Regions from separate parts of the Streptomyces sp. JLBT605 genome, predicted to be linked through region 2. Evidence: riboswitches for the same ligand, from Rfam matches in the RefSeq annotation. Region 2 holds a riboswitch; each other region holds the start of a gene.
What was found. A riboswitch is a leader RNA that binds a small molecule or an ion and turns the genes downstream of it on or off. The one in region 2 is predicted to bind cyclic di-AMP.
Positions count from the first base shown of each region.

Region 1: it holds a riboswitch for cyclic di-AMP, as region 2 does, so the genes downstream of both, AC4BDD_RS08625 (transglycosylase family protein) here and AC4BDD_RS15755 (M23 family metallopeptidase) in region 2, are expected to answer to the same signal.
Region 3: it holds a riboswitch for cyclic di-AMP, as region 2 does, so the genes downstream of both, AC4BDD_RS06580 (M23 family metallopeptidase) here and AC4BDD_RS15755 (M23 family metallopeptidase) in region 2, are expected to answer to the same signal.
Region 4: it holds a riboswitch for cyclic di-AMP, as region 2 does, so the genes downstream of both, AC4BDD_RS18005 (transglycosylase family protein) here and AC4BDD_RS15755 (M23 family metallopeptidase) in region 2, are expected to answer to the same signal.

Region 1 covers NZ_CM177087.1:1,925,710-1,927,900, reverse strand. The annotation lists gene AC4BDD_RS08625 (transglycosylase family protein) at 1-1,113, opposite strand, end outside; cyclic di-AMP (ydaO/yuaA leader) riboswitch at 1,117-1,297, opposite strand; tRNA gene AC4BDD_RS08620 (tRNA-Arg) at 2,070-2,141, opposite strand.
Region 2 covers NZ_CM177087.1:3,629,234-3,631,424, forward strand. The annotation lists gene AC4BDD_RS15750 (DUF6227 family protein) at 1-453, shown strand, start outside; cyclic di-AMP (ydaO/yuaA leader) riboswitch at 913-1,074, shown strand; gene AC4BDD_RS15755 (M23 family metallopeptidase) at 1,086-2,191, shown strand, end outside.
Region 3 covers NZ_CM177087.1:1,433,924-1,436,114, forward strand. The annotation lists gene AC4BDD_RS06575 (GntR family transcriptional regulator) at 1-69, opposite strand, end outside; gene AC4BDD_RS06580 (M23 family metallopeptidase) at 351-1,169, opposite strand; cyclic di-AMP (ydaO/yuaA leader) riboswitch at 1,184-1,341, opposite strand; gene AC4BDD_RS06585 (M16 family metallopeptidase) at 1,612-2,191, opposite strand, start outside.
Region 4 covers NZ_CM177087.1:4,141,207-4,143,397, reverse strand. The annotation lists gene eno (phosphopyruvate hydratase) at 1-43, opposite strand, end outside; gene AC4BDD_RS18005 (transglycosylase family protein) at 257-964, opposite strand; cyclic di-AMP (ydaO/yuaA leader) riboswitch at 972-1,129, opposite strand; gene AC4BDD_RS18000 (transglycosylase family protein) at 1,353-2,191, opposite strand, start outside.

The DNA.
Region 1 (2,191 bases), 1.7 Mb from region 2:
GACCTCGAAGTGCAGGTGCGGGCCGCTGCTGTTTCCGGTGGTGCCGGAGAGGCCGATCTGCTGGCCGCCGGTCACGGTCTGGCCGGCCGAGACGGTCAGCGAGGACAGGTGCGCGTACTGGCTGTACTTGCCGTCGGCGTGCCGGATGACGACCTGGTTGCCGTAGGCGCCTCCCCAGCCGGCGGAGACGACCTCGCCCGCACCGATGGCCTTGATGCTGGTGCCGGTCGGGACCGGGAAGTCGACGCCGGTGTGGTAGCCGCTGGACCAGGCGCTACCGGCCTGGTGGTACGGGGTGCCCATGGGCGCGTTCACCGGGGCGGTGAAGCCGGAGGTGGAGGGGGTCGCGGTCTGCGCCGGCGCGGCGGGCTTCGGGGCCTCCTGCTTGGGGGCCGCGTGCCGCGGCGCGGCGTGCTTGGGAGCCGCGTGCTTGGGACCCTGGCCGTTCAGCGACAGCCGCTGGCCCGGGAAGATCAGGTTCGGGTCGTCCCCGACGACCTCGCGGTTGGCCTCGTACACGGCCTCCCAGCCGCCGTCCACGTCGTGGGCGGTGGCGATCTTGGAGAGGCTGTCACCGCTGACCACGGTGTACGCGCTCTCCTGCGCCGGCGCGGCGGGCTTCGCGTGCTTCGGACCGGCCTTGGGCGCGGCCACCGGGGCCGGGGCGGCGGGCTTCGCCGGGGCGGGGGCCGCCTCCTGCTTCGCGCCGTCCGGGGCGATGAGGGGGGCGGGGCCGCCCTGGGCGAGACCGGCCTTCACCGAGCACACCGGCCAGGCACCCGGGCCCTGCTCGGCGAGAACCTTCTCGGCGATCGCGATCTGCTGGTCCTTGGTGGCCAGGTCGGCGCGCGGCGCGTAGTCCAGGCCGCCGAAGGCCTCCCAGGTGGACTGCGTGAACTGCAGGCCACCGTAGAAACCGTTGCCGGTGTTGATGCTCCAGTTGTTGGTGCTCTCGCACTCCGCGACCTTGTCCCAGGTGTCGACGGAGGCGGCGTTCGCCGAGGTGGCACCGACGAACGGAAGGGCCACACCGGCGCCACCCGCGGCAAGTGCGAGGGAAACCTTGGCAATTCGGCCCGGGTTATAGCGACGATGGCGTCCGCGTGCAGACATAGGGGTTTTCCTCTCCTACGCCTGCGAGGTGAGCTGTCGGGTTCGGGCTGGAGTTGCCCGGCCGCGTGACGAGCGGCAACCTGCACGCCGCAAACGCGTCTTCACCCCAAGCCGGCCGCACTGAAGCGCGGTTCGGCACTTACCTGGTTCCCCCGCTCCCGCCGTGATGCGTCGTGGTTACTCCTCCGCCGGCGGCAGGATTAGGCGCTCCGGCTTCGGGCCCCTGAGCAGTGATTGCTGTGGGAGCGGGCGCCACCGTAATCAGAAGAATTTCCCCGCCACAAGCTGCGTGACATGGGCAGAAGATCCATCGCAGATCAATTCCGGAAATTACCGCTGCTTTATGTCACGCTGCGCTCCGGATCTCTTCCGCAACGAAATGGAGATCTTGCAGACCGCCGCCAGGGAAAAGCGCCCCGTGACGAAACTGACGGAATGTGTCCGGGGTGCCACGACCCGCCACAGGTTTACTCGGTATTCCGTGACCTCGGTCACCAGCGCCCGCCATAAGCGCATGAGGTGCCAAAAGTCCGATTTGGGCAATGAGTTGGAGAGTGCCGGGTGATCGAGCCCCGGACAAACTCCCGCATACCCACCCCAAAGCCCTCGGCCCTTCGATGAGTGGGCCGCCACCTGACGGCCCGTCTGTTCCCCTTGAACCGGGACAAACTGGTCGGCGTCGACCCATGTGACCGCGAAACCGGTCGGGGGATCCGGACCCGCGCATGCGACGACGACGCCGACCAGCGTCCGCCGACCCCCGGCCCGACACCAAGGGGTCATGCCCTCCTCACCGCCATGACGTATCGCGGCGGCGGAGTGTGACAGCCATCGAACGACAGCCGGCCGGAAGGGATGGAAGGCTCCTCGGCGCACCGGCTCGCCGCGCACATACGCAAAGACCCCGCGATCAGCGTTTCCGCTGACGGCGGGGTCTTGTGGCACCTACTACGAGGTGCCCCCGGCAGGATTCGAACCTGCGCACACGGCTCCGGAGGCCGTTGCTCTATCCCCTGAGCTACGGGGGCTTCGTCGCTGCTTCTCGCGGCGACGGGTAGAACACTACCAGCTTCTCGGG
Region 2 (2,191 bases):
CGCGCATACGAGCGGACCGGAGGCAGCCGCTGGGAGGAGTTCGACGAGGCGCCGCTGTGGCTGCCCGACCAACTGCTGCACACCCCGCTGCCGCTGGACACCGCGCGTGCGTACGTGGCCGACAACTCCGCCGACCACGCGCGCCGGGTGCTGCGCCGCGCGGAGAACGACGACCGGCCGGGGGAGGAGGTCGAGCGGCTGCTGGAGAACGCGTTCGCGCACGACATCGCGCTCGCCCCCAAGCCGCGCCGCCGCACCGCCGGCCCGGACGCGACCTGGTGCCGCTTCTACGAGCACGCCTTCCTGCTCGCGGGTGGGGACGAGATCAGCCTCTGGGAGCTGGAGCACAACCTCACCAGTGACGGGCGGCTGGTGTGCGAGGTCTACCTCGACGAGGCCGCCGCCGAGCTGGCGGCGGACCGCCGGGCGCGCGCCCTCGGCGTCGAGCTCTGAGCCGTGACGCGCTGACGCCCGCCGTCACCTGCTGATGGCACTGTCTGCTGACGCCCGCCGTCACCTGCTGGCGCCCGCCGTCTGCTGATACCCGTCACTCCGCTGATGCCCGCTGTCTGCTGATGCCCGCCGTCGCGTCGCGGGCTCGGGCCCCGGCCGGATCGTCCGCCGGGGCCCGCCTTTCTGGGGCCGTCTTCCCGGGGCCGTCTTCCCGGCGAAGGCCGTCACCGTGCGTGTCCGGCCGCCACCCTCCGCATAACGATTGACGCACGATCAGCTCCTGGCCGTTTCAGCCGCGTATCTCTCATGGCGTCAATTCGCCCCGGGCTGCCCGAGAACATCCCGATAGGTGAGCGTCAAAGCTCCGTGGATTCCGGAGAACAGCTTGGAATAGCGTCGCGCCGTCTATTAACGTTCGATAACGCAGCGCGGTCGTCACAGCCGTCGCAGAGGCGGCACCGTGCGCCGTCGCCGAATCCCGCACGCACACTGCACCACCAGCAGCACCAAGGGAACCGGGGAACCACCAACCTTGGGGTGAATCGGGCCGAACCTGGCCCGTAGGAGACCTTCCTGCTCCGAACCCGTCAGCTAACCCGGTAGGCGAGAAGGAAGGAAAGGAGTACGCCCCCGTGGCGTCCAACAGGTCTGCCCTCGACGAGGCACCGCACGGCCCCGCCGGCTTCCCGCTCGGCCACGACTCCGGCCCCGACGCCACCGGAACCGACGCCTCCGCCGCGCCGGCCGCCACGGCCACCACCGCCACTGCCACGCTGCCGGCCATCGGCCCCGGTCCCGGGGCAGCGCCGTACGACGACGAGCCGTACGAGGAGTGGAACCCGACCGCCGAGTCCATCGCCCCCGTCCGCGGCCGGCACCGGGTCGTCAAGCAGCGCGGCGGCAGCATGGCGCGCAGCGGCGCGGTGCTCGGTGTCGGTGTCATCGCGGCGGTCGGCGCGGGTGGCATGGCGACCGCCAAGGACCGGCCCCAGGCTCCGATATCCATGCCGGATGTCGCGCACCTGATGGACGAGGCGCAGGACGCCCTGCCCGACGCCGAGGACCTGCCCGGCATCGGCCCGCTGATATCCGACGACTCATCCGGCTCCACCGCAAGCTCCCAGGGCTCCGCCCACCCCATCTCCCAGGCCGGGCTCACCGCCCAGGACAGGGCGCAGGGCTTCACCGACCCGGCCGAGGCACTGCGCGCCCGCATCATGCGGCAGGCCGAGCAGCAGCAGATCGGCGCTGACGCGGCCGAGCGGGAGGCGGCGGAGACGGCCGCGGCCGAGGCCGCCGTCAAGCAGGCCGCGGCGAAGAAGGCCGCGGAGGTCAAGAAGCAGGCCGCGGAGGCCGAGGCCAAGCGGGAGGCCGCGGCGGAGGCCAAGCGGAAGGCGGCGGAGGAGGCCCGGCGGAAGGCCGAGGCCGAGCGCCTCGCCAAGCTGGCCGCGTCCTACACCCTCCCGCTCGCCTCCTACACCCTCACCTCGTCCTTCGGTGAGGCCGGCGACATGTGGTCCGCCGACCACACCGGCCAGGACTTCGCCGCCCCGACCGGTACGCCGGTCAAGGCGGTGCACGGCGGCACGATCACCGAAGCCGGCTGGGCCGGTTCCTACGGCTACCGCATCGTGCTCACGCTCGAGGACGGCACCGAGATCTGGTACTGCCACCTGTCGTCGATGGTCCAGACGTCCGGCTCGGTGACCACCGGCGAGGTCATCGGCCGCGTCGGCGC
Region 3 (2,191 bases), 2.2 Mb from region 2:
AATCGCGGTGCATACGGCGTGCGCGGAAATCCGGCGACCGCCCTGGACCGCTGTCGTATCGCCGCTCACTTCCGGTCCCGCATGGTGTGAACCTCCGCCTTAATCTCTGCGAAACGCAGTCGATCGACGCGCGTTCACCGAACTCTATTCCACAGAGCTCGAATTTCCGACGAGCGGCGGGATTTCATGGATAATTTTTGGCCAAGCGGGATTGCGCGGCAGTCGCGGCGCCCTCCGGCCGTCCCGGCGGCACACGCGGCCGCCCCGGCGCCACCTTGCGGCAGGCCCGGCGGGACATACGACAGGCCCCGGCCGAGTGGCCGGGGCCTGTGCGCGATGGTCCGGGGGCGTCAGATGTTGACCCCGTGCGAGCGGAGGTAGGCGACCGGGTCGATGTCCGAGCCGTACTCCGGGCTGGTCCGCGCTTCGAAGTGCAGGTGCGGGCCGGTGGTGTTGCCGGTGTTGCCCGACAGGCCGATCTGCTGGCCCGGGGTCACCGTCTGGCCGACCGAGACATTGAGCGACGACAGGTGGCCGTACTGGGTGTACGTGCCGTCATTCATCTTGATCACGATGTTGTTGCCGTACGCGCCGCCCCAGCCTGCTTCGACTACGGTCCCGGAGCCCACCGCGTGCACCGTGGTGCCGGACGCGGCGTGGAAGTCGACACCGGTGTGGCTGCCGGAGCTCCACAGCCCGCTGGAGGCGTGGTACTGGGTGGAGACGTAGGAGCCGGTTATGGGCGCCACGAAGGTGTTCAGCCGCTTGCGCTCGGCCTCCCGCGCGGCCCGCTCCTTGGCCGCCCGCTCCGCCTTGGCCTTCTTCTCAGCGGCCTCGGCCTTGCGCTTGGTCTCGGCGGCCTGGCGGACGGCCTCCCGGCGCGCCGTGTCCTCGGCCTCCGCCTTGGCCGCGTCCTCCTCGGCTGCGCGCTCCTGGCTGTGCGCCTGGGCGCCGATCTCCTGGGCGAGGTCGTCGCCGACGACGATCGCCTGGTTCAGACCGGTGTCCTCGAAGCTCGGGGAGTCGCCGCCGGCGGCGAGCGCCGGGGAGGCGAGACTGGCGACGACGCCGGAGGCGGCCAGGGTGGCCATGCCGGCGATGTTCGTGCCGGTGCGCATGGCGGAGCGCCGGGGGCGGCGGTGCTTCCCGGTGGGACGGGTGAACGCCATGGGGTGGCGTACTCCTTTCCTTCCTTCTCGCCTACCGGGTTAGCTGACGGGTTCGGAGCAGGAAGGTCTCCTACGGACCCCTCCTCGCGGAGGCGCCCGATTCACCCCAGGGGAAGTCCCTCCGAAGAGGGCGGGTCCCCGGCTCCCTTGCGGGACTCGGCGATGGCTGCCCGGGCCGCGGGTGCGACGCAATCCGACGAACAGCCGACCCGACGCTAGACGGCTGATCTTTTGATCGCCAAACAGATCCGGCATTTTGTTGCCCTCGCCACAGGGCAGACATACCGCCTCCACGACAAACCGGACACCGCAGGCGGATAACGCAGGACTCCGGCGTCTCGTGCGACGCCGGAGTCCTGTGTGTCCTCGCTCCGCTGAGCCGTCGTCAGCCGGTGAGCGTCTCCGCCCGGCCGCTGACGGCCTCTCAGCCGGTGGCCGTGGGTCAGCCGGTGACCACCTTCACCTCGCCGATGCCCAGGGCGCGGACCGGCTCCTCGATGACCGAGGCGTCACCGACGAGCACGGTGACGAGCCGGTCGACGGGGAAGGCGTTCACCGCGGCGGCCGTCGCCTCGACCGTCCCGGTCTCGGCGAGCCGGGCGTACAGATGGGCCTGGAAGTCGTCCGGCAGGTGCTGCTCGACCTGGTCCGCCAGAGTGCCCGCGACGGCCGCCGCGGTCTCGTAGCGGAGCGGGGCGACGCCGACCAGGTTCTGCACCGCGACATCACGCTCGTCGTCGGTCAGCCCCTCCTCCGCGAGGGTGCGCAGCACCTTCCAGGTGTCCTCCAGCGCGGGCCCGGTCACCTCGGTGGCCACCGAGCCGCTGATGGCGAGCATCGCGACACCGGTGGGCGCGGAGCCGGAGCCGCCGGGGCCGGGGGCGCCGTCCGGCACCGACATCAGCACCTGCCCGAAGGCGCGCACCCCGTAGGTGTAGCCCTTCTCCTCGCGCAGCACCCGGTCGAGCCGGGAGGTGAGGGTGCCGCCGAGGCAGTAGGTGCCGAGCACCTGGGCGGGCCAG
Region 4 (2,191 bases), 510 kb from region 2:
AGTCGAGGATCTCGCGAGCTACGACGACGTCGATGGACGGCACGAGGATCTCCTTCGTGTGGGTCTGCGTCTGCAGCATGAGCCTAACCGGCGAAGCGGGCTGCGCTCGCGCTGCGCCCGCCGAACGAGACGGCGGGCGCGGCTTGCCGCGCCGGGGCTCCGCCGCGGGCCCCGGGCCCCGGCCTCCGGACGGGCCGGCCACGCGGCGGAGCCGCATAGGGTCGCGGCCGGCCCGTCCGGAGATGTGCGGAGCAGGTCAGCGCAGGTCGAGGTGCTGACCGGGGTAGATCAGATCGGCGTCGTCGACGATGTCGTCGTTCAGCTTGTACAGCTGCTGCCAGCCGCCCTGGACGTGCTGTGCGGCGGCGATGGTGGAGAGGGTGTCGCCCGCCTTGACGGTGTACTCGCCGTCGCCCTGGCGCACGGTGCGGTGCTCGGACCGGTTGGCCGGCGCGGACTCGGCGCGCTCGGCGCGCGGCTGCGGCGCGGGCTGGGCCTGCGGCTTGCTCTGCTGCTGCTGCGGCTGGGCCTGCGGCTTCGGCTGCGCCTGCGGCTTGCTCTGCTGCTGCGGCTGGGTCTGCGGGGCCGGGGAGCCGCCCTGGGTCAGGTTGACCCCGCAATGCGGCCAGGCGCCCTTGCCCTGGCTGGCCAGGACCTTCTGGGCTATCTGGATCTGCTGGTCCTTGGTGGCCTTGTCGGCGGTCGGGGCGAACGCGGTACCGCCGTACGCGGCCCAGGTCGAGGCCGAGAACTGCAGGCCGCCGTAGTAACCGTTGCCGGTGTTGATCGACCAGTTGCCGCCGGACTCGCACTGGGCGACCTGGTCCCACTGGTCGGTGGTCGCGGCGGAGGCGCCGGTGGCGGCCATCAGCGGAGCGGCGATCGCGGCGCCGGTGACACCGGCGAGGGTGGCGATCCGAGCGGCCTTGGACGGACGACGATGCTTGCCCTTGGACTTGAGCATGGTTGGTTCGTTTCCTCACCGACGCCTACGAGGTGAGCTGTCGGGTTCGGGCGTGTGAGCTGGCCCGGCCGGGTGCTTTTTTCTCAAGCACCCGGCTTCACCCCTAGCCGGTCGGACCGGCGCAAATCCTGGGTCCCCCGCTCCTGCCTTCGGCGCTTGCGCGTCGACAACCCCCCGGCCGGTGGCAGGACTCGGCGTGCCGGTCGGCGGTGCCCGCGGTGGCGAGCGGTCACGACCGTAAGCACAGCCGCCCGGAGAGCTCAAACCCCGACAGTTACGGAGACTCAGCCGTGTTTGCGCTCAAGGAATAGCTATCCGTGCAGGTCAGACGTGATCCACTCAGGCCGGACATGCCAGACACGCCCCGCGGTGCGAAGAGACTCATGTCTCACTTTTCGCCGTCCAGGACGAGCTCCTGGCCGGGCAGGATCAGGTCCGGGTCGTCTCCGATGACGCTCTCGTTGGCTTCGTAGAGGGCGGGCCAGCCGCCGGCGACCTCATGCTCCTCGGCGATGGCTGACAGGTTGTCACCGGGGCGCACGGTGTAGTCGGCCGGGCCGTGCTCCACCGGGGTCTGGCGACCCTCGCCGCGCGAGGCGTGCCGTCCGGCGGGCCGGTCGCCGTCCTTCTCGGTCCGGTCGTCGGACGGGCCCCGGTGCTTGCCGCTGCCGGGAGCCGGGGTGGAGTGCTCGCCCTTGCCCTGGTCCTGGTCCGTGCCGTGGCCGGAGTCGCCGGTCTTGCCGTCCTCGTCGCCCTTGCCGGGCTCGCCGTGCTCGCCGCCCTTGTCGCCGGACGGGTCCGGGTCCGGCTTCGCGCCGTCCTCGCCGGAGCCGTCGCCGTCCTTGCCGGGCTTGGCATCGGAGCCGGAGGACGGGGTGTTCCGCTCGTCGTCCCCGGGCTTGCGGGCGTCATCGGAGTCAGCGGAGTCGTCGGAGTCGCGGGATCCGTCCGCCCCGTCGCGGGACTTGGAGGATCCGGAGCTGTCGTCGTCGGGCGTGCCGGTCGGCCCGTCGGTGGGCTTCTCGCTCGGCTCGGGCGCCGGGGACTCGGTCCTGCCGGGGTTCACATCGGGTGCCTGGCCGTCCTCGGTCAGCCCGGCGTTCAGCGCGCAGCGCGGCCAGCCCTCGGGCCCGGTGTCGGCGAGCATGTTCTCGGCGACGGTGATCTGCTGGGAACGGCTGGCCAGGTCCGGGCGCGGGGCGTAGGCGGTGCCGCCGTAGTCCTTCC